2 regions of the Bacillus cereus group sp. MYBK79-1 genome follow, and region 2 is predicted to be linked to the other one. Evidence: riboswitches for the same ligand, from Rfam matches in the RefSeq annotation. Region 2 holds a riboswitch; the other holds the start of a gene.

Region 1 (13,642 bases), on a different contig from region 2:
GGAGATGTACTTTCAACTGAGAAACGGGATTTATTAATAGATTGGATGAAAAGGAATACTACGGGAGATAACTTAATTCGTGCTGGAGTTCCAGGAGGATGGGAAGTAGCTGATAAGACGGGTTCGGGATCTTATGGAACCAGAAATGATATCGCAATTATTTGGCCACCAAATAAAAAGCCAATTGTTCTTGCGATACTTTCTAATCATGATAAAGAGGATGCTAAATACGATGATAAGCTTATTGCATACGCAACCAAAATAGTGTTAGATGCCTTGAAAGCTAAAAATAAATAATAATAGTAATTAGTTATTGAAATTTTCCTGCTTTTCCGTCACAATACTGTGACGGCCTTTTTGTGTACTTTACAAAGAATCGTCTGAAGTAAAGAAAAAAGATAGAAACCATCTCTATTAAGTTTATTAATTAAGTAATAACAAATATATGCTTTATTGGATACTTATTGCATTTAATGTGGAGGAATAAAATGGAGTCGAAAATTCTTATTGTTGATGATGATAAAGAGATTAGAAATCTTATCTCTGTATATCTGGAAAATGAAGGCCTAAAAACTCAAAAGGCAGAAGATGCTATACAAGCTTTACAACTGTTAGAAGAAAAAGAATTTGATTTGATTATTTTAGATATTATGATGCCGAATATGGACGGCATTGAAGCATGTATAAAAATTAGGGAAGATTGCAATATGCCTATCATTATGCTATCTGCAAAATCTGAGGATATAGACAAAATTCAGGGTCTAGCCTCTGGCGCAGACGATTATTTATCAAAGCCGTTTAACCCATTGGAATTAATCGCTAGGGTAAAATCTCAATTAAGAAGATTTAAAAAATACAATTCATCAATAGAACATAATAAAAGCATTCTAGAAATTGGTGACTTAACCGTGAATACAGATACACGTCAAGTATGGGTAAGAGGAAAAGAAACAAGGTTAACTCCAAAAGAGTTTGCTATTCTCGAACTACTTGCCCGCAACAAAGGGATTGTCCTGAGTATAGCAAAAATATATGAAGCAGTTTGGAAAGAGGTTTTTTATAAATCAGATAATACAGTTATGGTGCATATTACAAAAATAAGAGACAAAATTGAAGAGGATTCAAAACATCCCATTTATATTAAAACTGTTTGGGGAATTGGGTATAAAATATGAAGAAAGTTAGTTTCAGAAATAAGATTATTATAAAACTTCTTGCTGCTGTTGCAGTTAGTTTTTTTATTTCATTTGGCTTAACAATCCTCATTTTGTTATACGTCATAGATCCATTATTTATAAAACACGAAGATTTTGGCATATTTGAATTGAGAATTGTAATGTTGTTCTTATTCACGTTCGCAATCTTCAACTTTATAATAATTTTTTTGATATTGGTTCGAAAGAAACTAGTATATTTGAAGCTCATTTCTGATAATGTGAATGATATTGCCAATGGAAAACTGGGTTTAACTATTGGGATTAACGGGAAGGACGAATTGACCCAACTTGCTCAAAATATCAACTATATGTCCAAGGAATTGGAAAATACATTTGAACAAGAAAGACGATTAGAACGTACAAAAAATGAACTTATAACCAATGTATCTCATGACTTACGCACACCGTTAACATCTATTATTGGCTATATAGATTTATTAAAAAGAGGGCAATACAACAGTGAAACACAATTACAGGAATACCTTGAAACTACTTATTCAAAGTCACAGAGACTGAAATGTTTAATTGATGAGCTGTTTGAATATACTCGTTTATCAGGCATAGATGCTAAGTTAAATCTTAATGAAGTTGATTTATCAGGTTTGTTGGAGCAAATAGTTGGAGAATACATTCCTATATTTGAAAAGGAAAGCTTAATCGTTCAAAAATCAATCACACAAGAAACAATACCTATCTTCATAGATGTAGAAAAAATGGTACGTGTATATGAAAATCTCTTTATGAATGCTATAAAGTACAGTATAAAACCATCTGAATTATCCGTATGTCTTGAATTAATGGATAACAAAGCAATTTTGAAAGTATCAAATAAAGTCGAGAAACCGCCTGTCAGCGATCCAAATAAATTGTTTGAAAGGTTTTTCAGGGGGGACAAGGCAAGACAAGATGACCAGGGAAATGGTCTGGGGCTTGCTATCTCAAAAAGAATTGTTGAACTTCATCATGGTAATATATACGCAGAATATAAAGACGGCTGGATGTCCTTTATTGTTGAACATCCAATTAAATAGAATGGCTTATGGAATTATAGTTTCCATAAGCTTTTTTTTTTAAAACTTAAGAAATCTTAAGGATTTTACGGGGTGTTTCCTAATTTTCATAGTTTATCATGGGTGTATTCAAAGTGATGAGGTGAGTGAAGAAGATAAAATGAAAGTTTTCATTGTAGCTTAAGGGTGGATGCAACATGACTATTTTGTTAGTAGTAAATAAAAATAGTAGCTTAGTGCAATGAAATAGAAAAAACAAACGTAGGAGGATATATATGATAAAACCAGTTGTAGATGTAAAAAACATTCAAAAATTGTACGGTAAAAAAGGTGAGAATCAATCACACGCATTAAAAGGTGTATCATTCTCAATTCAAGAGGGGGAGTTTGTCGGTGTTATGGGGCCATCTGGTTCTGGTAAAACAACATTATTAAATGTAATTTCAACGTTAGATAAAGCGACAGGCGGCGTTGTTGAAATTGCAGGTACGGATATAACGAAAATGAAACAAGGTGAGCTTTCTGATTTCCGTTCGCAAAAATTAGGATTCATTTTCCAAGACTTTAACTTATTAGAGAATTTATCTATATATGAAAATATTGCACTCCCACTTTCACTTCAAGGTGTTTCATCTCGTAATATTGGAAAGAAAGTAGAAAAAGTAGCTGATATGTTAGGTATTACAGCAATACTTCAAAAGTATCCATCTGAAGTATCTGGTGGACAAAAGCAACGTTCCGCAGCAGCACGTGCGTTAGTTCATGAACCTGCAATTATTTTAGGAGACGAGCCGACTGGAGCTCTAGATTCTAAAAATGCAACGAGTTTACTTGATGCCATGACAAGCTTAAATAAAGAGCAAGGTGTATCCATTATGATGGTTACGCATGATCCTTACAGCGCAAGTTACTGTCAGCGTATTTTATTCATTCAAGATGGTGAGTTATATAAAGAAATTCATTGCGGTGGTACCCGTGAAGAATTCTATAAAGAAATTTTAGACGTGCTTGCAAACTTAGGCACACAAAAAGCGTAAGAAAGGAAGTTCAATCATGTTATTTAAGCTTTCTATGTCAGGCCTAAAAAGTAAGTTGCAAGATTACATTGTCTTACTTGTTGGTCTTATTGTCTCTATTTCAACTTTTTATATGTTTCAAACGCTAGCATCCAATAAAACATTCCTTGAATCTAACTCTTCTATTAGAGATATTGTGTCTGTATTTAAAATCGGTTCCTTTTTGTTAGCGGTTATCACATTTTTCTATATTTTATATGCAAACTCTTTCTTATCAGCTCTTCGTCAAAAAGAATTTGGTATGTATATGATGTTAGGAGCAAAAAAGCATAAAGTTACCTTACTTATGTTTATCGAAACAATCACATTAGGTGCCACATCTCTTTTGATTGGAATTACAATTGGTGTAGGACTTGCAGAAGGTATCGGTCATCTATTAATGAAACAACTCGAGTTTGCTGGCGAAGGGTATAAAGCATTTTATCTGCCATCTATAGCTATTACTTGCCTCTTCTTCTTTGCACTATTTGTTTTATCGGCAATTATGAATAGTATTAAATTATCTCGTATTTCTGTACTGCAACTTGTACATGCAGATGAACAAACAGAACGTGTTGCCATAAAAGGAAAAATGACAGTTGTAATTGCATTCCTTGGTATTCTTTTATTAGGTATTGGTTATGCATCATTGATTTATATGTCACATGCAAATCCGCTAATTGCTTTGGGATTAATGGCCGTTGGATTAATCACAGCAACTGTTGGTACTTACCTTATATTTGGATCACTTCTCCCAGTTATGATAAACAAGTTAAAGAGTAATAAAAAACGTAGTGAAAAAGGCCTCAATGCTTTTACTTTTGCACAATTAAATTTCCGCATTAATGGTCTAACAAATGTGCTTGCAACAGTAGCGATCTTAGTAGCTCTTGGTGCTGGCGGAATTGCTTGTGGTATGGCATTTAAAAACAACATCTTAAACATGACAGATCAAATGCGAATTTACGATTCAGTCATTCATAATCCAACAGCGGAAGAAAAGAAAATTTTGGATGGTATCTTATTTCAAGAAAAACTTGAATATCATTACAAAGTTGATGATAGGTATGTTTATTATCTCAAAGAAGATGTAGAGAAAAATCGCCCTTTCATACAAGGTTTGAAGATAGAAAAAGTTTCAGAGGGATTACCAATTGGTGTATTTTCAATAAAACGGGTTAAAGGAGAGACCGACACAAAACAGTGGATTCAGGCTTTCAGAACGATCCAGCCCAATTATTTATATCCTGATTATGAAATGAAAATTGTGGATCAAAACATATACGATGGGTTGAAGGGTAAAGAAAGTACTGTGTTTATGGGGAAAACAAATGATTTTGGATCATACATAAAAGAATGGAAAAAACTTGATGAATTACAAATAGCAAAATATAAAAATGTGAAAGCGGAAGAATTGGATAGTAAGTATCAAGCATATATTAGGGGTCATGATTTTGCCAGCGGACTAATGTTTATGGGCTTCTTCGTTGGAATTGCATTTTTAGCAATGATGGCAAGTTGCTTAATGTTTAAAGTTCTGTCGGGAGCATCAAAAGATGTAACACGTTATCAAATGCTTCATAAAATTGGTGTCCGCCGAGAATTATTAAAAAAATCAATTTATAAAGAGTTATTCTTCATATTCTTATTCCCAGCAATTGTGGGGATTACTCATATATTAGTTGGTATGAACATGTTTAGTCCTCTTGTAATCGATCCGTACTTTCGTATTTGGTTACCACTTGTTATTTTTGTAGTAATTTACTCGATTTATTACTTGATTACAGTTCAATTATATAAAGGAATTGTACTCCCGAAAAAAGATTAATGTAATGATGTTATTTATCCCGCTATTTGCCGGGCAGTAGGACCCCCACCTCAAAATTCAGCGGAAGCAAAGAAGTTAGGTGGGGGATCAACTACCCGTAAAACCCCCACTGATTAAAGTTTCACTTTATGCGTTCAAGTTACTATCGTTTTGTGATTATTTTACAAATAGGGTGTTTCTCCAATTAGTGCTTGAATAATAATAGCAATACGAATTTAGACATTACTATCATTCGAATCATAATCAGTAAAAGAATGGGAAGGATTTTTATACAAAGGAATTCCTGATGAATTTTATATTAAAAATAGGGGTGAGTGAAGATGGCATATTTATTGCAAGTTGATTTCCCGTTTGAAGGTCCTTTTGGTGAAGAAATGGAAAAAGCATTTCGGGATTTAGCAAAAAGTATTAATGAAGAAGAAGGATTCCATTGGAAAATATGGACGGAGAATCAAGAAACGAATGAAGCTGGAGGCATCTATGTATTTGAAGAAAAACAAGATGCCGAAAAATACGCGGAAATGCACAAAAACAGACTTCAAACATTTGGTGTTAAAGATATTAGAGTAAGAATTTTTGCCATAAATGAAAAGTTAACGAAACTGAATCGTGGTTATAGTAACTAATAAGGGACACGGAATTGAAAAAAGGAGGGGGATACTCCCTTCTTTTTTTAATTGATGTTATAGAAAGAATAGCGTGTTTTTTTATTTAGGGGCATTTCTTTTTGATAGTTTGATATCGATGTGACAATACCTCATTATTATTTTTCAGGTTACAATACATGTATTGCTTCAATAACATATAATCATTCTTAAGAATGTCATTGAAATGTACCAATAGATGTTAGTGCAGCAAAATAAATTGTGTTATGATGTGAGCAAATATAAAGCTATGTAACGGAGGGATTCACATGCCGCATGTTGTGTTTCGTGGAATTACTACTGAACAATTAAAAAGCATAAGCAAGCCATTAGTAGAAGAGCTTGCAGATATCTGTGAGTGTGGTACGGATAATTTTACCTTGGAACTACCAAGTTCTACGTTTGTATTCAATGGAGAAGAAATAGAAGCGTTTCCTCTTATTGAAGTAAAATGGTTTGAGCGTGGACAGGAAATTCGTGATCGATTTGCTAAGGCCATTACTACATATGTAATGGATTTTGGACTTCCAGAAGTAGAGGTTGTATTTACGGTTTTTACAGAATCAGCGTATTATATTAACGGGAAGCATTGTGCAAGTTAGAACTATTTGAAAGATTTTTATAACAGTAAGAAAAGAAATAGGAGAGAATATCCTATTTCTTTTTATTTCTATAAAAAAATATAACTGCTAAATCTAAAGTAATGATAATAATTAGAAGAAATACTTCTATAAGTGCATCAGTTTTCCCATTTTGCAAAGACTTTATAAAGAAATCCCATTCTTTTTCATAGGGAGGCTCTGACCAATTTCGTTGCAGTCCCAACACCATGCCATTTATGAAAAAGACAATACTTAATAGAATCCTTCCAACAAATAAAGCAGTTACTTTTATATTCCACTTCTTTAGCAGGATTATATAAAGAAGTGGAAATAGTATAAGTACCCAAAAAACGATAATAAAAACTGTATTCATCATTTTACCCCCTAACTCAATACTTATTGCTAAAACTGAGTGGAGTTCTAATTTTTATTGTGAAAGTAACTATAGAATATACGTTAATTCGTACTTGTAATAGAAAAGAAGCCGGAATTCCGGCTTTGTTTATCTCTCCGTCTCAAAAAACTCAATCCACTCTCCATCAGGACCAGCGAAGAATATGTAACGTGTTCCATCTGGTAATGTTTCAATTTCTTCTCCTAGTAGGAAGGTTACGCCGTGTTTTTGTATTCTTTCGATTTCATCCTCTAATGAATCCACTTTAAAGCAAATGTGATGTACTTTTCCTTCTGCCGGAAGAGAAGAGTTGTAGCCTTCAATTAATTCGAGTATCGTTTCCTTCGATTCTTCCACACCTAAAAAAGCGAGTTTTAAGTTTGGATTCGGGTGCCCCATACGTTTAATGAGCTGTAAGCCGACTACCTCTTCATAAAATGAAATAGATGTTTCTAAGTTTGCAACCATAAGTCCAACGTGTTCAATTCTTCTAACTGGCATGTAGATTCCTTCTTTCTGAAAATTATATACAATATATTATTGAAAATTAAGAAAATAAGCAAGATAAAAACCTTACAAATTTTAGCGTGTTATATGGTATAGTGAGAAAGTATGTTTGGGGAGAAGGAAGGAGATTATACGATGAATACACCTACTCAAACTCCTTCATTATCGGCAACGATGAAAGAGTGGCATTATGCATTAGCGTATGAAATTAAACATTGGAAAACGATAGGTGGTAGTAAAATTTCTATCATGAACGGTCGTTTTTTATATACAGATTATGAAAGTACAGTATACGTATTTCAGCTTATATCGGAAGTAAGCTTACCTGAAGGTTCACCAATTCGAATTGAGTTTGATGGTGAAGAAGCGACAGGAGAAGTATTATCTGTACACGGATTAGAAATAGAACTGAAATTAAATGATTATATACAAGGTGAAATAAGAGAAGCTGTTTTATACAGTGAACCGTGGCAATTGTTAGAGCAACTACAAGAGCGATTGAAAGAGGCACATAAAGATAAGCTAAAACGTAATCGTATAAAGCGTCTTGTTGATGGGACGAGCAGTCCGAAACATATTGAGAAGATGAAAAATCCGAAAAATGAATTGGCGTATCGTTCGTTTTACAATCCGACAACGTACGTGTGGGGACCACCTGGAACAGGGAAGTCTTACAATTTATCACGTATTATTTCAGCGCATTATCAAAAGGGAAAATCGGTACTTGTATTAGCTCATAGTAATGCAGCAGTGGACGTATTAATGAGTGAAGTAACGAAGCAAATTGAGAAGAAAAAGAAATGGACGCCTGGTGAAATTGTTCGTTACGGTTATAGCCAGCATGATCATATACGAAATCATGAAACGTTACTTGCGTCGAAGTTAGTTGAAACGACGAACGGATCTTGGGGAGAAGAAAGACTCTATTTAGAAGAAACACGCCAAGATCTTCGTGAAAAGATTTTATCATATAAAGCGACTTCTGCTGATAAGAAGCGTATACAAGAGATTGAAAGTGATCTTCGAAAGCAAAAAGCGAAAATTAAAGAAGTAGAAAAAGAATACATTGAAAATGCGAAAGTAATCGGCGCAACGTTATCGAAATGTGCCATTGATTCACTTATTTATGAGCGTACATTTGATTTAGTTGTAGTAGATGAAGTGAGTATGGCATATGTTCCGCAAATTGCATTAGCGGCTTCACTTGGGAAACGCATCGTCGTATGTGGGGACTTTTTGCAGTTACCTCCAATTGCGATGGCGAACCATGAACTCGTTCGAAAATGGCTCGGGGAAGGTATGTTTTACCATGCCGGAATTGTTGAGTCTGTCAATAAATCAGAAGCACATCCGAACCTCTTTATGCTGCAGGAACAAAGACGTATGCATGCGGATATATCGAAGTTTACAAATTCATTTATTTATAAAAATAGAGTGTATGATCATCCGTCTGTTTCAGAGCGTACAGAACTTGCGCAATTGCAACCGTTCGCAAATGAGGCAAGTGTTTTATTTGATACGAGTTTAATGGGAGCCTTTTCTTTAAAAGACGCTGCTTCTGGATCTCGTTTTAATATTATGTCTGGTTTAGTAGCGATGCAAATGATGTTAATCGGACTGTTAGATGGTGTTCAATCGATCGGTGTTGTTACACCTTACAGGGCACAATCCCGCTTTTTATCAACGTGTATTAGAGAAATGTTGCAGAGAACGAAATATCAAAACATACCAGTTTTAGCGGCGACAGTTCATAAGTTTCAAGGGTCTGAAAGAGATATGATGATATTTGATACAGTCGATAGTTATCCGCAAGAACGACCTGGCGTGTTATTCTTTGACCATAAAAACCATCGCCTCGTCAACGTTGCAGTGACGAGAGCGAGAGGAAAGTTCATTCAATTATCAGATTGCCATTATATGCGTAAAAACCTTTCGAGAAAACAAGCGTTATCACAATTAACAGCTCATATAGAACGTCACGGAGATGTGTATGATCGCACGACATCAAGACAATTGTGGGAACGAAAAATTTCGAAACGTTTACGCTGGTTTATGGAAATGAATCTTGAAGAGCCGAAAGGATTATTGAAAGATATTTTAGCCGCAAAACGAAAAATCATTATTTCACTACCAAGTACAAAGCAAGTGGATAAACGAGTATGGCAAGCGTTAATGCGTACAAATGCGCAAATAACGGTGTATAGTGATGGACCAGTTCCATTGAAAAACGTAAAGTTACAAAGGCAAAATAAAGCATTCCCGTTTATCGTAATCGATGATGAAATCTTTTGGGCAGGCGCACCGCTCACATCACAAATGATATTTGAAGGTAGTACGGAATTTCCGTACGTATGTGCAAGACTGCAAGCACCAGAAACAATTGGTGTACTAAAAGGATTTTTAGATATTCGGTAAATTCGGATAGGAATTCATTGACTTTTACCTGGAATGAACTTAGAATAAAAATAATTTAATATAATTTTATGAAAATTCTTATCACGAGAGGTGGAGGGACTGGCCCTATGATACCTCGGCAGCGGATTCTTTATGAATACTGTGCCAATTCCAGCAAGGTAACTTGAAAGATAAGAAAGAAGCTCATTTTGACTGTATATGCAGAAGCCTCTTTCTATCTTTTAGAAAGAGGCTTTTTTACGTGAAAATAAAAGGAGGAAGAACAATGGGAGCGACTGGAGTAACGTCACAAAGAAAAACAATTGAAGAGAGTATAGAAAGAAATAAGGAAAAGTACATAGAAACAAGTCATAATATTCATGCGAATCCGGAGATCGGTAATCAAGAGTTTTACGCATCAAGAACGTTAAGTTTATTGCTAGGGAGTGCAGGATTTCAATTGCAGCACAATATAGCTGGACATGAAACAGGATTTATTGCGCGGAAAAGTTCAGGAAAGCAAGGGCCAGTTATCGCGTTTTTAGCTGAGTATGACGCTTTACCCGGGCTCGGTCATGCGTGTGGTCACAATTTAATTGGGACAATTAGCGTTGCGGCAGCAATCGCATTATCAGAAACGCTTGAAGAAATTGGAGGAGAAGTTGTCGTGTTTGGAACACCAGCTGAAGAAGGAGGACCAAACGGTAGTGCAAAAGCGAGTTATGTAAAGGCTGGTTTGTTTAAAGATATTGATGCGGCGCTTATGATTCATCCGAGCGGAAAAACAGCGACAACGAGTCCTTCACTAGCAGTCGATCCACTTGATTTTCATTTCTACGGAAAAACCGCTCACGCTGCAGCTTCACCAGAAGAAGGAATTAACGCATTAGATGCAATTATCCAGCTGTACAACAGTATTAACGCACTTCGCCAACAGCTTCCGTCAGATGTAAGAATTCATGGTGTTATTACAGAGGGCGGAAAAGCACCTAACATTATTCCTGACTACGCCGCAGCAAGGTTCTTTATTCGTGCAGCAACGAGACAGAGATGTGGGGAAGTAACAGAAAAAGTAAGAAATATCGCTGAGGGAGCAGCATTAGCAACAGGCACAAAAGTAAAAATCCATCAATTCCAAAATGAAATCGATGAACTACTCGTAACAAAAACATATAACGACGTCGTAGCCGAAGAACTAGAATTACAAGGTGAAGACGTAAACCGTAAAGAAAGAGTTGGAATCGGATCAACGGACGCAGGAAACGTAAGCCAAGTCGTACCGACCATTCACCCGTACATTAAAATCGGCCCAGATGACTTAATTGCGCATACGAATGAATTTAGAGAAGCAGCACGTTCAGAACTTGGAGACAAAGCGTTAATTACATCAGCAAAAGCACTAGCAAATACGGCGTATCGATTAATTACGGAAGAAGGATTGTTAGATAAGGTGAAGGAGGAGTTTAAAGAGGCGCAGAGGAATCAGGGATAGATAAAAAAAGGAGTGAATTTGACGAGGGAAATGAAAAACTTACGTTTTTCATTTCGTAAAACATATGCACAATGCAAAAAGGCGGCCTTTCGTTCAAACTTGAACGGAAAGTCGCCTGTTTCTTATGCTTTTTTACCTTGTTTCTTTCATTTATGAGAAAACTTATGCTTTACATTTCTATACAAAATCAAATAAAATATTCATTAATGAATAGATTGAATTTTCTTAATTTTGAACGGTGGTGAAAAATTGTTATATACAGAATTTATTTCTGAAACAGAGACGATATTGGAATCTTTAATGGATGATTTAATCGTAACAGATGTAAATGGGACGATTCTAAAAGCGACACAATTTACCGCTGATAGATATGGAATTAAGTATGAAAGTTTAATCGGTGCTTCTATTTATGAATTGGAACGAACAGGTATTATTACTCCGATTGTGACACCGTTAATCATACAAAAAAAAGAGAAAATCACAGTTGTTCAGCTTACAAAGACAGGTAATAAATTGCTAGTAACGGGAGTACCCCTATTGGATGAGGAAGGCGAAGTATATCGAGTTGTAAGCTACTCTTATGATGTTTCGGATTTGATAGAAATTCAGAAATATTTAGATCATATGCAAGAGGAACTGGAACGTGTGAAAGAGGAAGCTCAACTTGCACTGCGTGAAAAAATTACATCAGTAGGGTTAATTGCCGATGATCCTGCTATGTATAAAGCAATGGAGACAATACATCAAGTTGCAGAGGTGGATGTAAATACAGTTCTACTTGGAGAATCAGGAGTAGGAAAAACAGCTATTGCTCGTTATATTCATGATAAAAGTCCAAGAACATATGGACCTTTTATTGAAGTCAATTGTGCTGCTATACCTGAGTCTTTATTTGAGGCTGAATTCTTTGGGTACGAAGCTGGCTCTTTTACAGGGGCGAAAAAAAATGGAAAACCCGGATTTGCAGAACTTGCTCATGGGGGAACTTTGTTTCTTGATGAAGTAGGAGAGCTTTCACTTGAACAACAAGTAAAACTTCTTAAGCTAATTGAAGAAAGACAATTTTATCGAGTTGGTGGAACAAAGCTGAAGAATGCAGATTTTCGGCTTATTGTCGCAACAAATCGTGATTTAGAAGAGCTGGTAGAGAATAAAAAATTTAGACAAGATTTATATTTTCGTTTATACGTTGTACCAATTTTGATTCCTCCATTACGTGAACGACCTCAAGATATTATGAATTTGATTTATTTATTTTTGAATAAATTTTGTACTCAATATAAAAGGGAGAGGGAATTGGATCAGGCGGTCATACAAATTTTATTACAGCAAAAGTGGAAAGGAAATGTAAGAGAATTAATGAATATAATAGAACGGCTCGTGATTACATCACATTCAAAGCTTATTACGATTGAAAATATACCAGATTACTATAAATCTAAGAGTGGTGATGAATTCGTTACAAAATCGTCTCAAACTCTTACAGAAATACTAGAAATGGTAGAGAAGCAAGTATTATTGGATGCTAAGAGAAAATATAAAACGACTGTGAAAATAGCAGAGAATTTAGCGATAAGTCAGCCCTCTGTAGTAAGAAAATTGAAGAAGTATAAGATAAATTGAAGTTATGAATTGTGAGAAGATGGATGAAATATTTTCGTCCATCTTCTTCTTTTTTCTAAATTGGCATGATAGTTGCATTAATAAACAATACAAAGGAGGAGAGAACATTGCCTTATATCAATACTTATTTTCAATGCTTTAAGATTTAGCACAAGAAAAATAAGTAGGGGATAAATTGATAAGTCAACCTTTATGAGTATGAGGCAAAGAATATCCTAATGTAAGATTTATTTTATTTAAAGTTGTAGAAAAATAAATGGTAGGAGTGAGAAGATGTATAAACCTAAGGACTCTGCTATGTCACCTCGTTTTTGTGGAGTGAAAACGTTTATGAGACTAGAACAAAAAAATACTACTGAAAATGTAGATTTTGCAGTGCTAGGAATTCCTTTTGATACTGCACAGTCGTATCGTGTGGGAGCGCGTTTAGGACCGAATCATATTCGGAATTTTTCAAGTTTATTACGTCCATATAATCCAGATCAGGCAATTGATATTTTTGATTATTGTTCAGGGGTAGACTATGGAGATTTAGATATTGTACCTGGTAATATTCATCGTACATATGACAATATCGTAGAAGGTTTAACACCTTTATTAGAAAAAAGGATTGTACCTATTATATTAGGCGGGGATCATTCTATTTCATTAGGAAATTTAAGAGCATTCGCAAAGAAATTTGGCCCTATAGCTCTTGTTCATTTTGATTCGCATAGTGATACATGGGATCATTACTATGGGGAAAAATATATGCATGGAACTCCATTTCGACGGGCGGTTGAAGAAGGGCTTATTAATGTCGATCATTCTATTCAAGTAGGAATGCGTGGTCCTTTGTATGGACCAAATGATATAGAGGATGCAAGAGAGTTAGGT
Region 2 (11,067 bases):
TTTCTTTATTATGTTTTTAGTTTTATTCTTCTTTGCAACGTTAACATCGGCGATTTCTATGCTTGAAATTGTAGTAGCATCTGTTGCGAAAGATAATGAGAAAAAGCGTCCGTCAGCATCATTATTAATTGGTATTCTTATTTTTGCAGTTGGAATCCCGTCAGCTCTATCGTTTGGAATTATGAGTGATGTGAAAATATTTGGGAAAACATTCTTTGACTTAGTCGATTTCTCGGTAAGTAACGTATTACTGCCGCTTGGTGTACTAGCCATTTCGCTATTCGTACCAAATAAGATGAGTAAAGAAATGTTAATGAAAGAATTAGAAGTTACGGAAACGAAAGGGAAAACATTATTTAATATTTGGTTCTTCTTACTTCGTTATGTTATTCCAGTAACGGTAATCATTGTATTTTTAAATGCGATAGGCGTATTTAAAATGTTTGCATAATAAAAAGACGGAGATTTCTCCGTCTTTTTATTATGTTGTAGGTGTATGTAATAAGCGATTATAGGCTTTATAGTTTGTGACGACTGCAATAAATGATCCAATTAAAAATAACGATGAGCCGCCCAAATGTAAATAACTGGCCAATGTAAGTTTCTCTAGCTTCTTCTATTTTTTGTTGTACTTGTGTATTCATATGATTCACCCCGTAAAATATAGGCATTTAGTTGTAGTTTATTTGGAGTACCTATAGTGTGTGAAGTGAAAATAAAAAACTCGGTATGCACCGAGTTTTTTTCTATAATCCAATATAAGGGGATGGATCCACTGCGTTTGTCTTACCGACATTCCATTCTCCAAGGTGAAGTTCAAAGTGCAAATGCTGTCCGTATGATTGGCCAGTGTTACCCATAAATCCAAGTTGAGTGCCTTGTTTTACAGTTTGTCCACTTGATACAGAACGGCTACTCATATGAGCATATACTGTCGTGTATGTTTTTCCGTTTATACGGTGAGATAAGTACACAACATTTCCGTAACTAGATGATAATTCCGAGCGAATAACAACACCATCCGCAGCCGCTATAATTGGAACAGTTCCTGAAGCAGCGATATCGATTCCTTTATGGTTATCTAAAGAACGTACGCCAAATCCAGAAGTTTTTGATCCAGCTGCTGGCTTAATAAAGCCGCCAATATTTGTATCGTGTGGTGTTGGAGCTGCTTGAGCTGTTTGAGCAGATGTAGTAGCTTGTTTACGAGCTTCTTCTGCCTTACGGGCTTCTTCAGCTTTACGAGCCTCTTCGGCACGCTTTTCTTCTTCAATTGCTTTTTGAACAGCTTGACGCTGATTTTCTAAAATACCTTTTGATTCTTCTAATCCTTCAATCTCCGAATCTACTTTAGCTACTTTCGTATGTAGATCGTTAATAAGAGTTTGTTGCTGTTGTTGGTTATTTTGTAATTCTTGCTGTTTTTGTTCTAATTTTTGCTCAGATTCTTTCAGTTGTTGTTCTTTTTTCTCGACAGCCTCTTTTTCTTTCGCTACAGCATTTTGATCAGTTGTTTGTTTTTTCACAATATCAGTATCGTTGTTTAAAATTAAACTTACAGAGTACATATTATCAACAAGATCAGCGATATTTGTAGAAGTTGTTATTACCTCTGTAATAATATTTGTGCGAGGTTTTTCTTGCATAGATTGCAGTCGTTGCTTAATAACTTCCTGACGTGTATCTATGTTTGTTTGTAATTGTTCTATATGTTTCTTTTTTTCAGTAATTACTTGTTGTGTTTTACTAATTTCTTTTTTTGTATCGTTTAATTCAGCTTCGTTTTTATTAATAGAAGTAGTTAAATCGTCAATTTTCTTTTGTAATTCTTGAATTTCTTTTTCTATTTGGTCTTTCTCAGCTGATTTATTTTGTAAGTCATTTTGTTTTCCTTCTAATTCAGATTGAATATTAGATAATTTATCTTGATTCGTTTCAGCGTATACGGGTGAAAGTAACGGAGAAACAAAAATTGTTCCTGCTGCTAAAACACTAAACGCTGCAAATTTCTTTTTCATGGTTGTCTGGCTCCTTTCCCTATGACTGTTATATATCATAAGAAGAAGAGTGTCTATCGTTGTAATCATAATGTAAAGAAAATTTTATAAAATTGCTAAGTTTTGTCGGAATTTATCATTTTCCAACGATAATTGTCATGGTACATGCATTTTTTGTTCGTGTAACAAGGATGTATTTTTGGTATTTTTTGTTAAATAAAGGAAAAATATAATTATTTTATATAGTAAAATTTTAGATAGAAATCCTATAAAACACTCATAAGGAATCGTTCTCATGTGAGGTTTTCTGACATGGGTTTTGTTTTTGTCAAGAAAATTATTTGCGCTCGGGCAAACTTATTTTGTTGTCAGATTTAAAATTTTGATTTATGATTTTCAACAGGGACAAAATGTAGTGAATTGTCGAATAATATGTAATACTCTTAATTTCAAGTTTTATAGATATAGAATGAGAGGTAGAGTGACACATCGAAGAGGGGGTTACAACAAGTATGAAAAGAATAGGACTTGCATGGCAAATATTAATTGGTCTTGCACTAGGTATTGCAGTTGGGGCGATTTTCTTTGATAATCCAGCTGTTGTGAAATACTTACAACCAATTGGCGATATTTTCATCCGATTAATTAAGATGATCGTTGTGCCGATTGTTGTAGCAAGTATTGTTGTTGGAGTTGCTGGTGTTGGTGATGTAAAAAAATTAGGCCGACTAGGCGGAAAAACAATTATTTACTTTGAAATTATTACAACAATTGCAATTGTTGTTGGTCTATTAATAGCGAATATTTTCCAACCAGGAAAAGGCGTAAATATGGAGCAGTTAACAAAGACAGATATTTCAAAATATACACATACGACAGAGCAGGTACAAAGTCATTCATTTGCAGATACATTTGTAAATATTGTTCCAACGAATATTATGAAGTCATTAGCTGATGGAGATATGCTTGCTATTATCTTCTTCTCTGTACTATTCGGTTTAGGTGTAGCAGCAATTGGTGAAAGAGGAAGACCAGTTCTTCAATTTTTCCAAGGTGTAGCTGATGCAATGTTTTACGTAACGAACCAGGTTATGAAATTTGCACCATTTGGTGTATTTGCACTAATCGGTGTTACAGTTTCTACATTTGGTCTTGCGTCATTAATTCCATTAGGGAAATTACTAATTGTCGTATACGGAGCAATGATCTTCTTCGTTGTAGTTGTCTTAGGACTTACAGCGAAAATATTTGGAATTAACATTTTCCAATTCTTCAAGATTTTAAAAGACGAACTGATCTTAGCATACTCTACAGCAAGTTCAGAAACAGTTTTACCGAAAATCATGGAGAAAATGGAGAAGTTCGGTTGTCCGAAAGCAATTACATCTTTCGTTATTCCGACAGGTTATTCATTTAACTTAGATGGATCAACTTTATATCAAGCGATTGCAGCTATTTTCTTAGCGCAAATGTACGGTATTGATTTATCTATTTCTCAACAAGTTACATTATTACTTGTATTAATGGTTACATCAAAAGGTATTGCGGGTGTACCGGGCGTATCATTCGTTGTATTATTAGCGACACTTGGTACAGTAGGTATTCCAGCTGAAGGTTTAGCCTTCATCGCTGGTATTGACCGTATTTTAGATATGGCTCGTACAGCAGTTAACGTTGTAGGTAACTCTTTAGCAGCTGTAGTTATGTCTAAGTGGGAAGGTCAGTATGATGCTGAAAAAGGACAAGCTTATTTGAAAGAAATTTCTAATAAGCAAGCAGCTTAATTATAATTTGAACAAGCTCTCACATAATATGTGGGGGCTTTTCTATATAGAAGGGGAGCGGACGTAATGAAACGTAAATATGGTGACGGTTCTTCGTGGAAGCGACTACTAGAGAAGGATTATACGGTTAAGCGAGTAGAAGAAGGAATGCTAGGAATACTGGAAATAAAAAAAGTTAGAGAGCCTAGTTGTAAAGAATATGATGGTAAAGAACTTTGTATTGCAGGGAATCAATATACGTGGATTCAATATTTCATAAAAGGGAAAAACTTTGCGATTACAGCTATGTTAGATGATCAGAAAAAATTAGTGCAATATTACATCGATGTGGCAAAAGAATATAAAATTGACGACCGTGGTTTACCGTATTTTGATGATTTATATTTAGATGTAGTATTATTACCGAACGGTAAGGTGTATGTACTAGATGAAGATGAGCTAGAGGATGCTTATAAAAGTGGCAATGTTACAAAAGAAGAGTATGAGTTAGCTTGGTACACCACGAAATGGATAATAGATGCAATAAAAAATAGTGAATTTTATTGGATTTCAATATTGGAAGAAGAAATCAAAAAGTTAAAATGATTGTTGTATTCAAATTTTTGCATAATTACCAAAAAAATCTATACAAAAAATAATTGACTTTTGTTTTGTAAGCGAGTAAAGTTAGGGAAGAAATTACTATTAAAAAATAAATATGAAACCTTCTTATAAAGAGAGGCGGAGGGACTGGCCCTACGATGCCTCGGCAGCGGACTCGATTTCAGAGTGCTGTGCCAAATCCAGCAAGCATGTGCTTGAAAGATGAGAAGAGCGTTTCTTATACATGTATAAGACCTCTTCTCATTGGAAGAGGTCTTTTGTTATTTATTAGAAAAAGGTTGAAACTAGGGAGAGATGGTACTTTGAAAGAAACGAGAGGAAATGGTTTGGCTTTATTACCACTTGGGATATTTTTGGCGCTATTTATTGGTTCTGGAATTATTACAGGTGATTTCTATAAATTGCCGATACTTGTAGCAATTTCAATTGCTGTAGGAGTCGCTTTAGCAATGAATCGTAAAGAAAGCTTTAATGTAAAAGTAGAACGATTTGCTAAAGGTGCAGGGAACCCAGATATTATGATTATGGTTCTGATTTTTGTACTGGCAGGAGCGTTTTCTGAAACAGCAAAAGGGATGGGCGGCGTTGATTCTACAGTTAACTTAGCGTTATCCATTTTACCGCAAGGGTTTATCGTGGCTGGAATTTTTGTTATAGGTGCATTTATTTCATTAGCGATGGGAACTTCAATGGGAACAATAGCTGCATTAGCACCAATTGCTGTAGGGATTAGTGGGCAAACTGATATCTCCATTGCACTTACGATGGCTACTGTTGTTGGCGGGGCGATGTTTGGTGATAATTTATCATTTATTTCAGATACAACAATCGCAGCAGTACGCTCACAAGGAACAGAAATGAAAGATAAGTTTAAAACGAACTTTTTAATTGTATTACCAGCAGCTATTATTACAATTGTACTGTTAGTAATACTTACTTTAGGAAGCGATACGCAAGTTAAAGCGCATAGCTTTGACTGGATAAAGATTTTACCGTATGCAGGAGTACTGATTACAGCGTTACTTGGCTGGAATGTACTTATTGTATTAACTGGTGGAACGGTACTATCTGGCGTTATCGGTCTTTTAGATGGCAGTTACACGTTAGAGAGTTTCTTTAAAAGTGTAACGACTGGAATGGGCGGTATGATGGAGTTAGTATTACTGGCTATTTTAATTGGCGGTATGGTCGAACTGATTCAATATAATGGTGGCATCCAATATTTAATGAATATTTTAACACGTAATATTCGTTCTAAAAAAGGAGCAGAGTTTGGTATTGCTGGTTTAGTAGGTATGACGAATATGTGTACAGCCAATAATACGATTTCTATTATCTTTACAGGTCCACTTGCGAAAAACATTGCAGATCAGTATGAAATTGATCCACGTAAATCAGCGAGTGTATTAGATCTTTTCTCATGTTGTGTGCAAGGATTAATACCGTACGGCGCGCAAATGTTAACAGCAGCAGGATTTGCGGCGTTATCTCCGATTGAATTGTTACCATATGCGTTTTATCCGATCTTAGTTGGAGTATGTGGAATCATTTCTATATTAATTGGTTTCCCGAGGTTTTCTAAAGTGGCGGGAAAGAAAGAGTATCATAAAACAGCGTAATTAAAATGAAGTTTATGAATCGTAACGAAAGCCGTACAGAGAATATTCTCTGTACGGCTTTTTATATGCGATAAAAGGGCGAATGTTCCTACTCCTACCATATGTTTTTACAAAAGGCTGAATGCAACTCGGTCTTAAGTCTGAGTCGAAAACGGTTCTTAAGCTCGTTATGGAAAGATGAAAAAATAGTTAAGATAAGAGTATCAAATCGAAGGGAGGCAAGCACAAGATGAAACAATTTCTAGCGTTTATCGCGGCCGGTATTTTGGCTTTAATTGCTCTTGGTAGTCTTGCTGGTATTGTAGGATTCGCAATCGGAGCAGGAGTTGTGTACTGGAGCTATAAATCATTTGTGCGAGCACAATCATTTTTTGGAAAGTTAGCTTGGGGTATTGTTGGTTTAATCGGTTTATCCATTGCACTTTCTCATTCCCCAGCACTAATCGGTATCGCAGCATTAGTAGTTTTATACTACGGATACCGTGAGTGGAAAAAAGAAAAAGATGTAGTTGTTGATTCTGCTCCAGAAAGTTCTAAATCATATAGCAACTTTGAAGATGAGTGGAACAAGTTAATGAAAAACTAATAAAAACCAAATCAAATTTATAAAGTAGAAGAGAGGAAGATTATAATGAAACAATCTTTATTCGGACGTGTACGCGATGCAATTTTAGCAGATTTTCATAATGTGTTAGATGAGAAAGAAAGAAAAAATCCAATCGCTATGTTAAACCAATATTTACGCGATAGTGAGCGTGAAACAACAAAAATTGAGAAGTTAATTCAGCGTCATAAAACATTAAAATCTAATTTCGCTCGTGAGCTTGAGCAAGCACGTTATTTCGTTAATAAAAGATCAAAGCAAGCTATCATCGCTCAAGAAGCAGGCGAATTACAGTTACACGAACGTGCATTAGAAGAAGTAGCTTATTATGAAGGGCAAGTAACTCGATTAGAAGAAATGTATGCAGGTGTTGTAGAGCAAATCGATGAATTAGAGCGTCGTCTTTCTGAAATGAAAAACAAATTAAAAGAAATGCACGCAAAGCGCATGGAACTAATGGCACGTGAAAATATGGCACATGCAAATCGTCGTATGAATACAGCGATGCATAAAATGGATGAAAACAATCCATTCTTACGTTTTGAAGAAATTGATGATCATATTCGTGACTTAGAAACTCGTATAAATGAGGAGCATGAACGTGATACATTTGATATGAAGATTGCAAAGCTTGAGCGTGAAATGAAAGAAAAGAATGATGTATTGTTAACGAAAGAGTTAACAAAATAATAGTAGTATATTATAAAACAGGCTTATGATATAGTGATAGGAGAAAAGGTGTTGGAAAGCAATGCCTTTTCTTCTATGTATATGTAACAAGAAGGGGGGAGCTGAAATGAAGAAACAATTTTCAAAAACACAATTAATGGGGATGCTCCTCATCATATTTGGATTCGGTCTTTTTCTTGATATGATACTTGGACATTTTGAACCAGGTGGTCTCATTTTTGCATTTATTATGCTTATGTTTGGAAGGTATTATCGTAAAAAGAATCGTTACGTACGGGGAAATGTATTTTTATTTGTTGGTGGTATCGTATTTTTATTCTTCTTATTTTCATCAGCAGCATTTGTTCTTGTCGTATTTGCTTGTTTAGCTTTAATTGGTTATCAATTGATTCAGCAAGGGCACCAGCAAAAAGCAATGAAGGTTGAAATTAAAGAAAAAGGGATTATAGATGAAGAGAAGCAAATATATCGTACAGAACCATACTTGAAAAATATGTTTGTAGGTAATGTACGAATGATGGATCATATTTATGAACTTGAGGATATTAATGTTCAATATGGTGCTTGTGATGTTGAAATAGATTTAACAACTGCCATGATTCCAGAAGGAGAAACGGTAATTGTTATTAGAGGTGTAGTAGGGAATATTCGTTTATATGTGCCGTATGATATTGAACTGTCATTAAATCATTCTGTTATTGTCGGACGTGTGCTCCTGCCAGGACATGAGGAAACGGGGTTTAATCGCAATGTTACATTTAGAACAGAGCAGTATAAAGAAGCTCCTCGTCGTATAAAAATTATTTCTTCGCTTGTCGTAGGCGATACGGAAGTGAGGAAAGTATAATGAAGAAACAAAAAAATATTTCGTGGATGTATATTCGTTACTCTATGTTGTCCTCAGTTAGTATCGCGCTTATTTGTACAATTGTATATGTATGGAAAAGTGAGCAACAAGTTTATGATTTATTATGGAAAGAATCCATCGCTTCTGTTCCAATTGGCTTGTTTATTATGACTACAAGTTTACTTATCGGGGGAATTGTAGGGTATGCAATCGGTTACTATATAGAGCAGCGTATACAAGGATTAAATACTTTTCTATTTGAAGTAGAGCGAGGGAATTTTCCGAGTGATGTTTCGTTTACTGCAGATGATGAATTTCATGAAGTGGAACGAAAAGTAATCGGTCTTGCTCGTCGATTAGAGGAGCAAGCTGGACTCTTTCAAAAAGTAACGAATGAACGAGCTCATTGGAATGAAGAGATGAGACAAGAAGCGATATCTCAGGAAAGGCATCGATTGGCGAGAGAGCTGCATGATTCTGTAAGTCAGCAGCTTTTTGCAATGTCGATGATGATGTCGGCTATTAATGAACAAGTAGCTGAAATTCCAGAAATGACGAAAAAGCAGTTGCAGCTCGTTGAAAATATGGTTGTAAATGCGCAGTCAGAAATGAGAGCATTGCTTCTTCATTTACGGCCTGTACAATTAGAAGGTAAGAAACTGACACAAGGTATAGAGGAATTATTAACGGAATTATCGCGAAAGCAACATATGAAAATTGAATGGCTAATCGAGCCAATAGAATTGAAAAAAGGTGTAGAAGATCATTTATTTCGTATTGTGCAAGAAGCTTTATCCAATACTTTACGACATGCGAAAGCTAAGAAAACGGAAGTACGTCTTCGGAAAATTGATCAATATGCAATTCTAAAAATTATTGATGATGGCGTTGGATTTGAAGTCGGAGTGAATAAGGCTGGTTCATATGGTTTAAGATCAATGCAAGAGCGTGTTCATGAGATTGGTGGGACATTAAAAGTACTTAGTTTCCCGGCTAAAGGGACGCAAATAGAAGTAAAAGTACCGATTATGATTGAGAGAGGGGGAGAATCATGATAAAAGTGTTACTTGTCGATGATCATGAAATGGTTCGAATGGGTGTATCAGCATATTTATCAACGCAGCCAGATATAGAAGTAGTTGGAGAAGCTGAAAATGGAAGAAAAGGTTCAGAGTTAGCACTGCAATTAAGACCAGATATTATTTTGATGGATCTTGTCATGGACGAGATGGATGGGGTTGAAGCAACACGTGCTATTATTCAGGAATGGCCAGAAGCGAAAATTGTAGTTGTAACGAGCTTTTTAGATGATGAGAAATTGTACCCTGTTATTGAGGCTGGAGCGACAAGTTATTTATTAAAAACATCAAGAGCAAGTGATATAGCAGACGCTGTACGAGCTACTTATGATGGAGAAACGGTATTAGAGCCAAAAGTTACTGGTAAAATGATGTCTCGTATGCGTCAGAAGAAAGAACAACCTTTGCATGAGGAGTTAACAGAAAGAGAGTCTGAAATTTTGTTATTAATTGCAGAGGGGAAAAGTAATCAAGAGATTGCAGATGAATTGTTTATTGCCCTCAAAACAGTAAAGACACATGTGAGTAATATATTAAATAAGCTAAATGTAAGTGACCGGACACAGGCGGTTATTTATGCATTTAGACACCAATTGACAAAATAATAAAGTAAAACGTAAATCAGCAAGGGGATAGAGCGCCCTTGCTGATTATTAGTTCACACCAAATCTTTTTATTGACGTCAATAAATGTAAGCGTTATCATTAAGTTGTTAACAGTACATACAAAGGGGAGAATGTATATGTTAGTTCAAACTATATTTGGTATGGATAAGTCTAAAAAATTAGGGGATTATGTGAACGCATTACAAGCGCTTTGTGAACAATATAATGTTGAAACAGATAAAATTGCAATTGTTGAGGCGACAGAAGAGTACTATTTATTTTTAGTAAAGCAAGAAGATTGCTATGATGTTGTCAAAGTAGAAACAGTGGATACAAATATCGACTATTATACGAAAGCGTATAAAATAAGTAGTTTTAATCATACTGCTTATCAAATGTAAAAAAACTCCCTTGCGGGAGTTTTTTTAGGATGCTTTTACTTCACGAGGTTCGGTTAGTAAGGGCACTTTTTTCGCACCGCTTAGTTTAGCGATTGTAAGGCCGATGAGAGCTCCGGCTAAGGCTGGTATTAACCAGCCTATTCCTTCCTTATATAAAGGGATAAATTCAAAATATGGTGTGATAAATGAAACTGAAATACCACCTTGTTTTAATCCATCAAATACGCTTACGATTGCTGCTCCAATTAAAGCACCTACATAAACAGAGCGATATCCACCGAAATATTTATGAAGTAACGATAGTAGAACGAGTACAATTGCAACTGGATATACAACAAGTAGAATTGGAACTGAGATAGCAATAATTTTTGTTAAACCTAAGTTGGCAACTAATAATCCTAATGCGCAAATGATGCTAGCGAACGTTTTATATGAAAATTTAGTCAATAATGTTGAGAAGTATTGACTACATGCAGATACAAGTCCAACACATGTTGTTAAGCAAGCGAGTGTAACGATTAGAGATAATAGAAGTAGACCATATGGACCGAATAATTGCTGTACGATAACAGTAAGTAATTGTCCGCCATTTTTTGCATATCCGAGAGAGACGCTAGTTGCACCGAGCCAGCCAAGTGCACCATATACAAGTACGAGACCGGTAGCGGCAATAAGTCCTGCTTTCGCTGTCGCGATGGCAATGGATTTACGATCCTTCACACCTTTAGAACGAATGGCATTTACAACGATAATTCCAAATGCAAGCGCAGAAATGGTATCCATCGTTAAGTATCCTTCCATAAAGCCTTTGAAGATTGGAGAAGTTTGATACTCTTGC

The links. Region 2 has a riboswitch for S-adenosylmethionine ahead of ACTFOB_RS14225 (Na+/H+ antiporter NhaC family protein). Riboswitches for the same ligand answer to the same signal wherever they lie in the genome.
Region 1: another riboswitch for S-adenosylmethionine. It lies ahead of ACTFOB_RS22335 (M20 family metallopeptidase); the one in region 2 lies ahead of ACTFOB_RS14225 (Na+/H+ antiporter NhaC family protein).

The regions. Positions count from the first base shown of each region.
Region 1 is NZ_JBQAEO010000018.1:58,663-72,304, forward strand. Features, by position in the region: gene bla (class A beta-lactamase) at 1-297, shown strand, start outside; gene ACTFOB_RS22290 (response regulator transcription factor) at 489-1,175, shown strand; gene ACTFOB_RS22295 (sensor histidine kinase) at 1,172-2,248, shown strand; gene ACTFOB_RS22300 (ABC transporter ATP-binding protein) at 2,503-3,264, shown strand; gene ACTFOB_RS22305 (FtsX-like permease family protein) at 3,281-5,110, shown strand; gene ACTFOB_RS22310 (monooxygenase) at 5,431-5,736, shown strand; gene ACTFOB_RS22315 (DUF1904 family protein) at 6,024-6,356, shown strand; gene ACTFOB_RS22320 (hypothetical protein) at 6,409-6,732, opposite strand; gene ACTFOB_RS22325 (VOC family protein) at 6,859-7,251, opposite strand; gene ACTFOB_RS22330 (AAA domain-containing protein) at 7,363-9,672, shown strand; SAM riboswitch class I at 9,748-9,849, shown strand; gene ACTFOB_RS22335 (M20 family metallopeptidase) at 9,938-11,143, shown strand; gene ACTFOB_RS22340 (sigma-54 interaction domain-containing protein) at 11,393-12,766, shown strand; gene speB (agmatinase) at 13,040-13,642, shown strand, end outside.
Region 2 is NZ_JBQAEO010000007.1:165,718-176,784, reverse strand. Features, by position in the region: gene ACTFOB_RS14245 (sodium-dependent transporter) at 1-451, shown strand, start outside; gene ACTFOB_RS14240 (murein hydrolase activator EnvC family protein) at 747-2,018, opposite strand; gene gltP (glutamate/aspartate:proton symporter GltP) at 2,510-3,781, shown strand; gene ACTFOB_RS14230 (DUF402 domain-containing protein) at 3,848-4,366, shown strand; SAM riboswitch class I at 4,487-4,592, shown strand; gene ACTFOB_RS14225 (Na+/H+ antiporter NhaC family protein) at 4,687-6,003, shown strand; gene ACTFOB_RS14220 (lmo0954 family membrane protein) at 6,233-6,589, shown strand; gene ACTFOB_RS14215 (PspA/IM30 family protein) at 6,635-7,297, shown strand; gene liaF (cell wall-active antibiotics response protein LiaF) at 7,404-8,144, shown strand; gene ACTFOB_RS14205 (histidine kinase) at 8,144-9,199, shown strand; gene ACTFOB_RS14200 (response regulator) at 9,196-9,828, shown strand; gene ACTFOB_RS14195 (DUF3922 domain-containing protein) at 9,891-10,229, shown strand; gene brnQ3 (branched-chain amino acid transport system II carrier protein BrnQ3) at 10,254-11,067, opposite strand, start outside.